One region of the Alistipes ihumii AP11 genome, then DNA from elsewhere that is predicted to be linked to it. Evidence: riboswitches for the same ligand, from Rfam matches in the RefSeq annotation. Region 1 holds a riboswitch; the other holds the start of a gene.

Evidence for each region. A riboswitch is a leader RNA that binds a small molecule or an ion and turns the genes downstream of it on or off. The one in region 1 is predicted to bind cobalamin.
Region 2: linked by a shared signal. The riboswitch ahead of NQ491_RS10585 (ABC transporter substrate-binding protein) and the one ahead of NQ491_RS00295 (YncE family protein) in region 1 are both predicted to bind cobalamin.

The regions. Positions count from the first base shown of each region.
Region 1 is NZ_CP102294.1:64,220-71,561, forward strand. It holds gene NQ491_RS00285 (cellulase family glycosylhydrolase) at 1-631, opposite strand, end outside; tRNA gene NQ491_RS00290 (tRNA-Pro) at 916-993, shown strand; cobalamin riboswitch at 1,812-2,042, shown strand; gene NQ491_RS00295 (YncE family protein) at 2,134-3,207, shown strand; gene NQ491_RS00300 (TonB-dependent receptor) at 3,216-5,303, shown strand; gene NQ491_RS00305 (Ig-like domain-containing protein) at 5,499-7,286, opposite strand; gene NQ491_RS00310 (DUF5074 domain-containing protein) at 7,341-7,342, opposite strand, start outside.
Region 2 is NZ_CP102294.1:2,616,855-2,624,196, forward strand. It holds gene nuoL (NADH-quinone oxidoreductase subunit L) at 1-1,179, shown strand, start outside; gene NQ491_RS10575 (complex I subunit 4 family protein) at 1,199-2,692, shown strand; gene NQ491_RS10580 (NADH-quinone oxidoreductase subunit N) at 2,699-4,120, shown strand; cobalamin riboswitch at 4,593-4,808, shown strand; gene NQ491_RS10585 (ABC transporter substrate-binding protein) at 5,166-6,293, shown strand; gene NQ491_RS10590 (iron ABC transporter permease) at 6,290-7,318, shown strand; gene NQ491_RS10595 (ABC transporter ATP-binding protein) at 7,318-7,342, shown strand, end outside.

The DNA.
Region 1 (7,342 bases):
CGTTGCCGAACTCCCATGCGAAGATGCTTTTGTATTCCCTCAGGGATGTGACGATGTCGGTCGTGTAGGCTTTCAGGAACTCTACCGTTTTGCTGCCCGGCCTGCCCCAGCTGCGGAGCGGCTCGCCGAAATATTCCGGCACGGCGGCATAATGCCACATCAGGCAGGGGATCAGTCCGATTTCCAGTTCCTGCGCGCGGGCCGCGATCTGACGCAACGCATCGATATAGGCGTCCCGGTCGGTCATGTACGAGGCTCCGAGCTCGGCGCTGTAATAGATGCCGCAGTTGAAGCGGATGAGGCCGATCCCTTCTTTCTTGAGCAACTCGAGCGTTGCGAAAGAGTCCGACAGGTCGATCCGCAGTCCGTCATCTGTGAATTTGAGCGCGCAGTTGAACAGGTCGTAGCAGTTCATGCCGATGTCGCGGTACTTGTGCCCGGCAAGGAAAATGGTCGGCTCGCGGTTCGGGTCGTCTTTCGCCCGCTCGACATAGAGGCCCTTGCGCGCCCCGGAATCGTTCCAATAGGTTTGTACGGTTTCGTTCGCTCGCGAGGCGGAAGCCGCCGCGAGACAGGGACCCGCCATGGCCGCTATGGCCAGTACGGATCGGTAAAGCATTCGTTTGGTCATTTCCATTTGGGTTTTCACAGCAAAAATAAGACACCCGGGCCGTAGGAGCAAGGCTGCGGCCGGCTTTTTCTTTGCCTTGACAGCGCTGCCGGGCGTTTCGTCAGGTGGTTTTATTGATTGTCTGAGGCTTATGCGATACGGGAAGCGCCTGCAACCGAACGGTTTCGGCGGATAGTCGAATAAATCTTTTCCCGAACAGTTGCATTTTTGACGTAAATTTTATTATCTTTGCACCGCGTTTGAACGGAAGTGGCCCGAGGCCATGTTCGAACGCGGAACTCGTTCGGGGTGTAGCGCAGCCCGGTTAGCGCGCCAGCTTCGGGAGTTGGAGGTCCCGGGTTCGAATCCCGGTACCCCGACCAAATTCAAATCCGCTTATTTAAGCATCGAGCCCTTGCATCCCGAGCAAGGGCTTTTTTGTTTTCAGTCTTTGTGCTTGCGAGGGCTGGGCCGGTACGTTTCCCTTGTCGAAATGCCTGAAAGAATCGGATGTATGCGGAATACCGGCTGGAATGTAAAAAGATGGCGGCCGCCTGCCGTTGAGGATAGGCGGCCGCCGGAGAGGGCGCTTCTTTTAGGCTGTGAGCGAGAAAAGGATGGTGCAGAGAATGGATACGACAAACAGAATGCTGAGCGTCAGCGTGGCCGTGTCCGCTTTTTCGAGTGCGGTCGATTGCTTTTTTTCCATAATCTTTTGTTTTTCGTTGATTGCTTCCTTGTGGGGGCTTGCTTTCCGTCCGTTGAAAGAGGTCCGGTAGGACGCGATGCAAAATCGGAGCCGTTTTGTCCGTTTCCCGCCGTTTGCAGGCTGCTCGTGCCGGCTTGCCGCCGTGCAGGGAAAGATTCCCAGCCGATTGCCCTGCGGAAAAATGTCCGTTTTTTTCCGTGCGGACTTCCGTTCCCCGGATGCAAAGCCTGTGGTATTGATCGAACGTCGGGCGGCTTCCGTGAGTAACGGGGCAACGGCCTGCCGTCGTCCGCTCCTGTCCCGAATCGGCTCGTAAGATACGCTCATCGAAGAATAGCGTTGGGCAGAGCGATTTCGGCGGTCCTTGACGCGAGCCGCTCGCGGGATTCCGGAGCGTATGGAAGTGGCTGCGGACTTTCCCGTCTCGGTCGAATCGGCTCTTCGTCCGGGCTGTTTTTGCTTTTGGGGGTACTTTGTTCCGATATATTCGCTATCTTTGCGAACGTGTCGAGGCTCGATCCCGACGGGCGGACCGTCCGGGAGACGAATGAGGGAACGCCGTGCGAATCGGCGACAGTTACCGCTGCTGTATGTCTCGGCTTCTTTTCGGTCCGGGTGGCCGGCAGAAGCGAAACGTTCCGGAACGGATGCCACTGGCCTTTGGGCCGGGAAGGCTTCGGAGCGGAGACGAGTCAGAAGACCGGCCCGGCACGTTTCGATTACAGCCTGCGGTGTATGGGCCGGTAATCCGTCCGGAGCTTCTCTGCGGACCGGTTTCCCCTGTGGCCGTGCTGTATGATAATGTACGGCGATTATGAAAAGAAGAATCCTTGTCGCGCTATTGGCGTTGCTTCCGGCTTTCGGGATCGTGACGTCCTGCATGGACTACGGGGCTCGGGCTCCCGAAAAGATCGGTGCGGACGGCCGGGGGCTGTTCATTACCAACGAAGGAAATTTCATGTACGGGAACGCTTCGTTGTCCTACTACGACATCGATTCGATGCGGGTGGAGAACGAGGTGTTCCGTCGCACGAATACGATCAAGCTGGGCGATGTGGCCCAGTCGATGGCGATTCGCAACGGGCTGGGGTATGTTGTCGTCAACAATTCGGGCATCATATTCGTCATCGATCTCGATACGTTCGAGCTCAAGGGAATGATCGAGGGACTGCTTTCGCCCCGCTACATCCATTTCCTGAGCGACGAAAAGGCCTATGTGACCGACTTGTACGCTTGGCACATCACGATCATCAATCCGAAAACGTTCGAAATCACCGGCCGCATCGACGTGAAGATTCCGGGCAAGAATCAGCCGTCGACCGAGCAGATGGTGCAGTACGGCGACTTCGTTTTCACGAACTGCTGGTCGTACGATAACAAGATACTGGTCATCGACACGCGCACCGACAGCGTCGTCAAGTACATCGAGGTCGGCAAACAACCCACTTCGCTCGCGCTGGACCGTTTCGGCAAGATATGGACCGTCACCGACGGCGGTTATCCCGGAAGTCCTTACGGACAGGAGGCGCCGGGGCTCTACCGGATCGACGCCGCCACCCAGCGGGTCGATAGGGCTTTCATGTTCCGGTTCGGCGACCGGGCGTCCGAGGTTTGTCTGAACGGCACGCGCGATACGCTGTATTTTATCAAGGATCATGTCTGGCGCATGGACGTCCGCTCCGAATCGCTGCCCGAAAAGCCGTTTCTGGAGAATATGACAGGCAACTACTGGTACGGGCTGACGGTCGATCCCCGGACTTCCGAGGTCTATCTGGCCGATGCGCTCGATTACGTGCAGCCCGGCTGGGTTTTCCGTTACTCGGCCCGGGGCGGGCTGCTCGACAGTTTTCAAGTCGGCATCATCCCCGGGGCTTTCTGTTTTAAATGACGATCGCTATGAACCGACTGTATAGGACCGCTCTGGCGGCCGCGCTGACGCTGACGACAGCCTCCCTGAGGGCGGCGAACGGGACCGTCTGCGAGTCTCCCGAGGCGTCCGAGCCTCTTTCCTCGCGCACGATTCGGCTGAAGGAGGCCGTTGTGACCGGGCGGCGTCTGGCCGACATCGGAGTGACGAAGATGAATCTCGATTCGGTGGCGCTGCGGCAGAACGTGACCAACAGTTTGGGCGACCTGCTGTCGCAGAGCACGCCGGTATTCATCAAGTCGTATGGCCGGGGAACGATGGCGACGGCTTCGTTCCGGGGCACGGCTCCCTCGCATACGCAGGTGACGTGGAACGGCATGAAAATCAATTCGCCCATGCTCGGCATGGTCGACTTCTCGCTGATCCCTTCCTATTTCATCGACGAGGCGAGCCTCTATCACGGAGCCGGTTCGGTCGGGGTGTCCGGGGGCGGTTTGGGGGGGGCGATCACGCTGGGGACCAAACCGCTGGGCGAATCGGGAGCCGGCGTGCACTTCATTCAAGGCATCAGCAGTTTCGACACTTACGACGAGTTCCTGCGTTTCACCTACGGCACCCGGAAGTTCGAGTCCTCGACCCGCGTATGCTACGTGACCTCCGACAACGATTTCGAGTATCGCAATTACGATAAGTACGAGCAGATCGACGGGCAATGGGTCTATCCGATGGAGCGGAACAAGAACTGCTCGTACCGCGATTTTCACTTGTTGCAGGAGTTTTACTATCAGCCCGACGAGCGGAATCGCTTCGGGCTGGCGGCCTGGGTCACCGATTCGCGGCGCGGCATCCCGATGCTGACGGTGGACTACAAGGAGGAGGGACAGGCCCGCTCGACGCAGGACGAGACGACGCTGCGTGCGGTCGCCTCGTGGGACCGTCGCGGCGACGGGCTGAAAATGGGCGCCAAGGCCGGCTATATCTATTCCTACATCTTGTATCGTTACGACGGGAATCCCGATCCCGACAGCGGCGAGCTGCAGCAGATGATCCACTCGCACAGCCGGATCAACTCCGGCTACGGGCAGTTCTATGCCGAGTATTATCCTACGCCGAAGTGGGCGTTGACGGCCAATGCGTCGGTCAATGTCCATTCGGTGAGCAGCCTGGACGACCCCGATCTGGGCGGGGCGCAGCCCGAGGATACGATCCGGCTCGGCTATGACAAGGTAAGGGCCGAAGTGTCGCTGCTCGCTACGGTGAAGTACCGGCCTCATCCGCGTCTGGGGCTGGGTATCGACCTGCGCGGCGAGAGTTACGGACGGAACCTGACGCCGCTGATTCCGGCCGGGTTCGTCGATTATACGCTGTGGCCCCGGTTCGGCGTCGTGCTCAAGGCTTCCGTCGCTCGCAATTACCGCTATCCGTCGCTGAACGACCTTTATTTCAAGCCGGGCGGCAACGATTCGCTGAAAACCGAAAAGGGATATACCTACGAAGGGGGCATGGAGTTCCGCGTGAAGGAGGGAGCATTCGATTTCGGCGGCGAGGTTACCGTCTACAATTCGCATATACGCGACTGGATCGTCTGGCTGCCGACATTCAAAGGATTCTGGACGCCGCTCAACGTCAAGAAGGTGCACAGCTACGGCGTCGAGCTCCGGGGCGACTTGTCCGTGAAGCTGGGACGCCGCTGGGCATTGAACCTGAACGCTTTCTGGGCCAAGACCCGCTCGATCAACTGGGGCGATCCGAAAGAGTGGTACGACCAGTCGATCGGCAAGCAGCTCGTTTATGTCCCCGAATATTCCTCGGGCGTTACCGGAAGGCTTTCGTGGCGCGGATACGAGCTGACCTACCGGTACAACTATTACAGCGAGCGCTATACGACATCGAGCAACGAGAAAGGATCCAGTCTCTATTTGCTCAATTCTTACTACATGAACGATCTGGGTCTTGGCAAGACGTTCCGTCTGAGCGTGGGCGAGCTGTCCGTCAAACTGTGGGTCTACAACCTGTTCGACGAGGAGTACGTTTCGGTGCTTTCCCGGCCGATGCCCGGCCGCAATTTCGGTCTGTTCATAGGCATCACGCCGCGCTGGGACAAGAAAAGGCGTTAGTCGGTCAGCCGTTTCCTTATTTCTTCGTGATTCTTCCGCCGGGGGAGGGCCCGGCGCTCGTCTTGCTGTGTCGTCGGTGGAGAACTTGGTTACGGACACGTTCGGATACCATCTCGGATATCGTGATATCAGAAAAAAACGTTCCGGCCGTCGGCCGGAACGTTTTTCTCATAAACGGGCGCTCGTTCCGGTTTCCTATTTCTTGACCCAGTCCGTTTCCGCGTCTTTCGTGTAGCAGGGCAGCGTTCCGACTCCGCCCATGAAATAGGTCGCGTCCGGATCGAAGTCCTGCGGAACATAGATCGTTTCGAGCCGGTTGCCTTCGGATGCGATTCTCGTCAGCGAGAACGGCGACAGGTCCAGTTCTCCGCTCAGCCCGTTATTGGCGAAGCGCAGTTCCCACAGCCGCGTGCATCCGTCGAGCACGAGGCTTGTCAAGCTGTTGTCGCCGCACAGCACGCCGCCCACTTTCGAGCAACCGGTCAGGTCGAGCGACGTCAGTCGGTTGCCGCTGATTTCCAGCCAATAGAGATATTTTTGTTTCGACAGGTCGATGTCCGTCAGCTGATTGTTGTTCAGATTGATATAGAGATAGGGCAGTCCTGCGTCCTCGTAGCCGCTTCCGGAAGGGCTCGGCGTGTCGAACGTCTTGTCGCCCATGTTGACCGAAGCGATCCGGTTGTCGGACGCCATCAGGTAGCCGATCTTCGTATTGCTCACGTCGAGCTTGTCGATCCGGTTGTTCTGACAGTTGATCCATACCAGCTCGGCGCTTTGTGTCAGGTCGAGCGTGCCGATTTCGTTGTAGGCGCAGTAGAGCGTGTCGATCTTCGGGCATTTCGTCACGTCGAGTGCCGACAGCGAGTTATGGCAGCAGTTGAGTGTCTTCAGTTCGGGATTCCGGCTCAGGTCGAGCGATCCGAGCTTCGGGTTTCCGTATGTGGTCAGCCGTTTGAGTTTCGGGTTGTTCGACACGTCGAGCTCGTCGAGGCCGAAGCCGGGATAGTTGCTGCTCGCGCAGTTCAGTTCCTCCAGTTCGGGATTACGGCTCAGATCGATATGCTCGATCGGAGTCAGGTCTCCCCAGCGCGTATGGCAGCACATGCCGAAATCGAGTTTCTTGAGACTCGGGTTGTTCGTCACGTCGAGTTCGCTGATATTCAGGTAGTAGACGCTGAGCGTTTCGAGCTTCGGATTGTTCGATACGTCGATTTTCGTAATGCCGTCGTCGTCGGTCATGGCGCCGTTGTTCATGCCGCACAGCAAGTGGACCAGTTCCGTGTTCTGCGATACGTCGAGCGACGTGAGGCGGTTGCTCTCGCAGTTGAGTATCTGCAGATCGCGTAGCGGAGTCACGTCGAGCGATACGATCTGGTTCGATTTGCACCAGAGGGCCCGGAGTTTCCGGTTGTTCGTCACGTCGAGCGACGTGAGCAGGTTGCTCGTGCAATTGAGACTTTCGAGCTCCGTAAAATATTCGATGCCCTGGAGCGATTTGATCGACTGGCCGCTCAGTTCCAGCTCGGTGACCAGCGCGGCTTCCCATGCCTGCAGTTTTCCGTCGTTGTTCTTGTCGTAATACAGGGTAAGGGCTTGGAACTTGGAGTCCTCGAATTCGACTACTTCGTCGGGATCGTACTCGGCCGTTTCCTCGGAACCCGTTACCGTGCACGTCGCCTGGACGGCTTCGTTGCTGCGGAGCCGGACCGTGATGATGGCGTCGCCCGTGCTATGCGCCGTTACGTTGCCCGAGTCGTCGACGGTCGCCACTCCGGAATCGGAGCTGCTCCATGCGAAGTCCGGCTTTTCCGTCGCGTTTTCGGGCATAACCGTGACGGTCAGTTGCACCGTCTGTCCGATCTGTACGGTTTTCGTCTCGGTGATCGAGATACCCGTGATCGGAACGTTCGCCCCGTCGTCTTTTGAACAGCCCGCGAGACCTGCCGCGAGCATGAGTGTCAATGCAGTAAGGATTTTATTCATTATCGCAGTGTATTGCATGGTGTCGTTTGCCTTGTGAATGGATGTTCGGTTCCGTT
Region 2 (7,342 bases), 230 kb from region 1:
AAGTCGGCTATGTTCCCGCTGCATATCTGGCTGCCCGATGCGATGGAGGGCCCGACGCCGGTATCGGCGCTGATCCATGCCGCAACGATGGTCGTGGCCGGCGTCTATCTGGTGGCCCGGCTGTTCCCCGTCTATTATTTCGAGGCTCCCGAGGTGTTGCACGGCATCGCCTATCTGGCCGCATTCACGTCGCTGTTCGCCGCGGTGATCGCCTGCGTGCAGACCGATATCAAGCGCGTGCTCGCGTTCTCGACCATTTCGCAGATCGGTTTCATGATGGTCGCTCTCGGCGTGTCGGGCTACGGCGGACACGAGGGGCTCGGCTACATGGCCGGCATGTTTCACCTGTTCACGCACGCGATGTTCAAGGCGCTGCTGTTCCTCGGCGCGGGAGCCATTATCCATGCCGTGCACAGCAACGAGATGAGCCGCATGGGCGGTTTGCGCAAGCAGATGCCCGTGACGCACATCACGTTCCTGATCGCCTGCCTCGCTATCGCCGGCATTCCTCCGTTCTCGGGATTCTTCAGCAAGGACGAGATTCTGGCCGCCACGTTCGAGTTCAGCACGCCGCTGGGCTGGTGGATGAGCCTGACGGCCGGTCTGACGGCCTTCTACATGTTCCGTCTCTATTACAACATCTTTTGGGCGACGCCCGCCGAGCACGAGCACGAGCCGCACGAGGCTCCGCGATCGATGGCCGCTCCGCTGGTCGTTCTCGCGGCCGTTACTTGCGTGGCCGGCTTCATCCCGTTCGGCAAATTCGTCAGCAGCAACGGCGAGGACTATATCATCCATATCGACTGGGCGGTCGCCGGAACCAGCGTCGCGATCGCTCTGGTGGCGATCGGAATCGCCACGGCCTTCTACCGCAAGCACAGCCCGATTCCCGACCGTCTGGAACGCTCTTTCAGCGGGCTGCACCGGGCCGCGAGCCATCGCTTCTATATCGACGAGGTGTATCTGTTCGTCACCAAGAAGATCATTTTCAACTGCATATCCCGCTCGATCGCCTGGTTCGACCGTCATGTGATCGACGGCGCGATGGACGGTCTGGCCTATGTCACGAACCGGATGTCGGTGGCCGTGCGCGGTCTTCAGTCCGGTCAGATTCAGCAATATGCCTTCGTGTTCCTGCTCGGAACGGTGGTCATCACCGTGCTGGTACTGGTTTTTTGACTAAAATAAATTGACGGATATGAATTTCTTATCTTTGTTTGTACTGATTCCGGTGCTGATGACCTGCGCGATGTTCTGCACGTCGAACGCGAGGACCGTGCGGACGGTGATGATGACGGGGGCCTCGATGCTGCTGGCTCTGGCCGTCGCGCTGACCGTCCTGTTTTTGGGCGAGCGGGCGTCGGGCAATACGGCCGAGATGCTCTACACGGCCGACGCGGTTTGGTACGCTCCGCTGAACATACACTATTCGGTCGGCGTCGACGGCATATCGGTGGCCATGCTGCTGCTCTCGTCGATCATCGTCTTTACCGGGGTGCTGGCTTCGTGGAAGATGGCCGTGATGCCGCGCGAGTATTTCGCGTGGTTCTCGCTGCTGTCGATCGGCGTATTCGGCTTTTTTATCTCGATCGACCTGTTCACGATGTTCCTGTTCTACGAGGTTGCGCTGATTCCGATGTACCTGCTCATCGGCGTATGGGGTACGGGACGCAAGGAATACTCGGCCATGAAGCTGACGCTGATGCTGATGGGCGGATCGGCCCTGCTGCTGGTGGGCATTTTGGGCATCTATTTCCATTCGGCTCCCGAGGGTGGGCAGCTTTCGATGAACATCCTCGAGATATCCGAGCATACGATCCCGATGAGCGCGCAGTACCTGTTTTTCCCGCTCACGTTTGTCGGCTTCGGCGTGCTCGGCGCGATGTTCCCGTTCCATACGTGGTCGCCCGACGGTCATGCTTCGGCTCCGACGGCCGTCTCGATGCTGCATGCCGGCGTGCTGATGAAGCTCGGCGGCTACGGCTGCTTCCGTGTGGCGATTTTCCTGATGCCCGAGGCTGCGAACGAGCTGTCGTGGATTTTCCTGATCCTGACCGGCACGAGCGTCGTCTACGGCGCGCTTTCGGCCATTAAGCAGACCGATCTGAAATATATCAATGCCTACTCGTCGGTGAGCCACTGCGGCCTGGTGTTGTTCGCTATCCTGATGCTGAACCAAACGGCGATGACCGGCGCCGTGCTGCAGATGCTGTCGCACGGTCTGATGACGGCCCTGTTCTTCGCGCTGATCGGTATGATCTACGGTCGCACGCACACCCGCGACATCCGCGAGATGGGCGGCCTGATGCGGGTGATGCCGTTTCTGGGCGTCTGCTTCGTGATCGCCGGACTGGCGTCGCTGGGCCTGCCGGGTCTCAGCGGTTTCGTGGCCGAGATGACCGTCTTCGTCGGATCGTTCGAGCATACCGACACTTTCCACCGATTCTTCACGATTCTGGCTACGACGTCGATCGTCATCACGGCCGTCTATGTGCTGCGCATGGTGGGCAAGCTGCTTTACGGCGCGGTGCAGAATCCCGAGCACCTGAAGCTGACCGACGCGACTTTCTCCGAGCGCTTCTCGGTAGCTACGCTGATCGTGGCCATCGCCGGGCTGGGCATGGTTCCGCTGTGGGTATCCGACATGATCAGTTACAGCCTGATCCCCGTTATTGAACAATTAACCCGATAATTCGTTATGGATTACAGCAATTTTCTGATGATGAAAGAGGAGCTGTCGCTGATCGCAGTGATAGTCGTCCTGTTGCTATACGACCTGTGCGCCTCGAAGAAGGCTTTGCGCTATTTTCAGCCGGTAGCCTGCGTGCTGGTGGGTGTCCATACGCTGCTGAATCTCGTTCCCGGCGCTGCGGGCGAAGCGTTCGGCGGCATGTACCAGTACACGCCGATGATGAGCGTGGTCAAGAGTATTCTGAACATCGGAACGCTGATCGTGCTGATGCAGGCCGGCGGATGGCTCGCGGGCGAGTCGACCGTTCATAAGCGGGGCGAGTTCTATTTCCTGACGCTGACCACGCTGCTGGGCATGTATTTCATGATCTCGGCGGGAAACTTCCTGTTCTTCTTCATCGGTCTGGAGACGGCCTCGATCCCGATGGCGACGCTCGTCGCGTTCGACAAGTACCGGCACAAGTCGGCCGAGGCGGGAGCCAAGTATATCCTGAACGCGGTATTCGCTTCGGGCCTGTCGCTTTACGGCATGTCGCTGCTGTACGGTACGACCGGAACGCTCTATTTCGACGACATTCCGGCGACCGTTACCGGTTCGCCGCTCCAGATCATGGCGTTCGTGTTCTTCGCCGTAGGGCTGTTCTTCAAGATTTCGCTCGTGCCGTTCCATCAGTGGACGCCGGATGTCTACGAAGGCGCCCCGACGCCGGTTACGTCCTATCTCTCGGTTATATCCAAGGGATCGGCCGTGTTCGTGCTGATGACGATTCTCATCAAGGTGTTCGCTCCGATCGCCGCGCAGTGGCAGGGCATTCTCTACGGCGTGATCGTCGTGACGATCACGCTGGCGAACCTGTTCGCGATCCGCCAAAAGAATCTCAAGCGTTTTCTGGCCTATTCGTCGATCTCGCAGGCCGGCTACATCATGCTCGGCGTGATCGGCGGGACGGCTCTCGGCATGACCTCGCTCGTGTACTACGTGCTCGTCTACATGGTGTCGAATCTGGCCGCCTTCGGCGTGATCGGCGTGATCGAGAACCGGACAGGCAAGCTGACGATAGCCGATTACAACGGCCTCTATGCGACGCATCCGAAGCTGAGCCTCGTGATGACGCTGGCTATGTTCTCGCTGGCCGGAATACCGCCTTTCGCGGGCTTCTTCAGCAAGTTCTTCATCTTCGCCGCAGCCGCCCAGCAGGGCTACTATATTCTGGTGCTGATCGCGCTGCTCAATACGATCATTTCGCTCTACTACTATCTGCTCGTGGTCAAGGCGATGTTCATCAACAAAAACGATACGCCGATCGAGTCGTTCCGCAGCGACGGCTATACGCGCGTGAGCCTCGTGGCCTGTAGCGCGGGCATTCTGCTGCTGGGTATCCTGAGTGTCGTGTACGACCAGATCTCGCTGCTCGCGTACGGTATGTAAAAATATGTACGGGGCGGGTTCGCCCCTGACGAAAGCGGCAGGCCTCACCGGGGCTTGCCGCTTTCGTTTGATCGGTCGATTCTCGTTTTCGGCCGGTGCGTCGTTCGTTTCGTCTTGGCTCCGGCGGTTTTCGCCGGCGAAGTCTTCCGTACGGAGCCGGTAAGTCCGGGCGGCTATTGTCCGCCGATGCTTGTTGCGGGGTTGGGCAGGGATAGGGATTCGCTCCGGCAGAACGAGACGGGCTCGGAAGACTTCGGATCCGGTAGTAGGGGCGACAGAACGGTACGATAGAGTAAATAAGCGGCGATGGAGTGGCATGGTAATGATGGAGCGGTTCGGCTCGTCGCAGTCCGGGCATGCCCGGACTGCGCGTGCCTTGCTGCTCGGGAGAGCGTTCCCTCGTGCCGGCGTTTCGCCGGGCGGATGAAAATCGGTCGTCGAAAAGGTTGTCCGATAGAAAAAAGTGTTTAACTTTGTCTCGTCGGGTAAGGGTGGCGTTTCGCCTCGGCGAAGAAGCCTCAATAGGGAATCCGGTGAAGAGCCGTGCTCGGAATCCGGAGCTGTACCCGCAGCTGTAAGTCTCTTTCCATGCGTCGGGCGATCCGAACAGTCACTGTCTCCTTCCGGGGGCGGGAAGACAGCCCGGGGCGAGACGAGCCAGAAGACCTGCCCTTGCTCCCGCGCATCGATGCTTCGGGTCCAAAGCGGAATGCAAGTTTTTCCGGGTTTTCCGGAGCCTGCTTTCACTTCAAGATATTTCTTGCCCGAGGAGAAGGGACGATCTCTTTTCGTGCCGGCGATCTTCACCGTGCCGCATAGGGGAGCCTCGGAGCGTCGGTTTTCCCTGATGAGCGACAGATGGGGGGATGCCATAGCCCCCATCTGTTCTCATTTCAAGCGAAGAGGGAATATCCGGTTCCGACTCCGGACCCACGCGCCCGAGAGACGGCTTTTCCTGGAAAGGAGAGTCCGTAAGCGGCGAAAGCGCGCCTCTGCCTAAGGGGAAGTTGGCATTTCGGATCGTTATGTTAATTTTGTCTTCGATATGAAAAATCGCTGGAAAATCGGCCTGACATGGTTGGCCATAGCGCTTGGGACGGCATCCTGCCGGCCCGTCGCTACGGCCGCTACGGCGACAGAATCCGATTCTACCGCCTATGCCGCCGTCTTCACGGTCCGGCATGCGGACAGTTGTACGCTGGTCGATATAGTCGATCCGTGGGATACGACGCGGCTGTTGCAACGCTACGTGCTGGTCGATCGATCGGCTCCGTTGCCCGACAGTCTGCCCGAGGGAACGCTCGTCCGGGTTCCGTTGCAGCGGGTCGTCGTCTATTCGGCCGTGCATTGCGGCATGTTGGAGGAGCTGGGCGTAGCCGACCGGATTGCCGGCGTGTGCGAGTCGCGCTATATCGACTTGTCGTTCGTCCGCGAGGGGATCGAGCGGGGAACGATCGCCGATCTGGGCGAGGCCTCGTCGCCCGATCTGGAGCGGATGATCGCGCTCTCGCCCGATGCGCTGCTCGTCTCTCCGTTCGAGAATACGGGTTACGGCCGGGTCGAGAAGTCGGGTATTCCGCTGCTCGAGCTGGCCGACTATATGGAGGCGGAGCCGATGGGCCGGGTCGAGTGGATTCGTTTGCTGGGGTTGTTCTTCGGTCGGGAGACCGAAGCCGAGAAGCTGTTTCGCGCGACCGAGAGCGCGTACGATTCGCTGCGCGCGCTCGCCGAAAACGTTTCCGAGCGGCCTACCGTGATTTCGGAACGCAAGTACGGAGCCGTGTGGTATGTGGCCGGCGGCCGAAGCTATATGGCTCGTCTGTTTCGGGATGCGGGAGCCGATTACCTTTGGGCCGACGATCCGAGTGCCGGGTCGATTCCGCTCTCTTTCGAGGAGGTATTCGAGAAGGGCGGCGCGGCCGATTATTGGCTGATCAAGTACAATTCGGCCGAACCGCTGACTTACGACGGCCTTCGCCGCGACTACGAGCCTTACCGTCGGTTCGCCGCATTCGAGAATGGCCGAGTCTATGCCTGCCATTTGGGACAATCGTCCTATTTCGAGGAGACGCCGATCCATCCCGACCGCCTGCTGCGCGATCTGATCGGGGTTTTCCATCCGGAATTGCTGCCCGGATACGAGTTGCGATACTTCAAGCCGTTGGAGCCATGAGTATTCGTCCTGCCCGTTCGGTTCTTTGGGCCGTGACGGCCGTCGTGCTGTTGTGGGCGGCCAACCTGTTTCTCGGATCGGTCCGCATACCGTTCGCCGAGGTGTGGGCCGTATTGACCGGCGGAGAGGCTTCGCAGCCTTCGTGGGGCTATATCGTGCTCGAGTCGCGCTTGCCGCAGGCGGTCGTGGCTCTGCTGTCCGGCGCTGCACTGGCCGTTTCGGGCCTGATGTTGCAAACCGTGTTCAGCAATCCGCTGGCCGGTCCGTCGGTGCTCGGAATCGATTCCGGAGCCAGTCTGGGCGTGGCTTTGGTCATGTTGTCGCTCGGGGGAACGGTCGGCGGCGGTCTCGCGCTGACGGGCTATCTGGCCGTCGTGGCAGGGGCTTTTGCAGGAGCTGCGTCGATTTTGGGTATCATCATCTTCTTCTCGACGCTCGTGCGCAGCAACGTGATGCTGCTCATTATCGGCATTATGGTCGGTTACCTGACTTCCTCGCTGATTTCATTGCTGAATTTCTTCGCAACGGACGAGGGCATCCGTTCGTACGTATTGTGGGGAATGGGCGACTTTTCGAGTGTCTCGCTCGGGCAGCTGCCCGTTTTCTGCTCGATGCTCGGTATCGGACTGCTGCTCGCAGCGCTGCTCGTCAAGCCGCTCAATGCCCTGTTGCTGGGCGAGCGTTATGCCGAGAATCTGGGCGTGCGGGTGAAAAGGGTCCGTTTGCTGCTGCTCGTGAGTACCGGCCTGCTGACGGCCGTCGTGACGGCTTTCTGCGGCCCGATCTCGTTTATCGGACTGGCCGTGCCTCATCTGGCCCGGCTGATGACCGGCTCGTCGAACCACAAGCTGCTGATGCCGCTGACCCTGCTGACCGGCTCGGCCGTCGCGCTGGCCTGCAATCTGGTCAGTACGCTGCCCGGCGGATCGGGCGTGCTGCCGCTGAGCGCTATCACGCCGGTAGTAGGCGCTCCGGTGATTATCTATGTGATCGTGAATCAGAAAAGAATCCAATATTTCAACTGATGGAACCAACCGGTACGGCTCTCG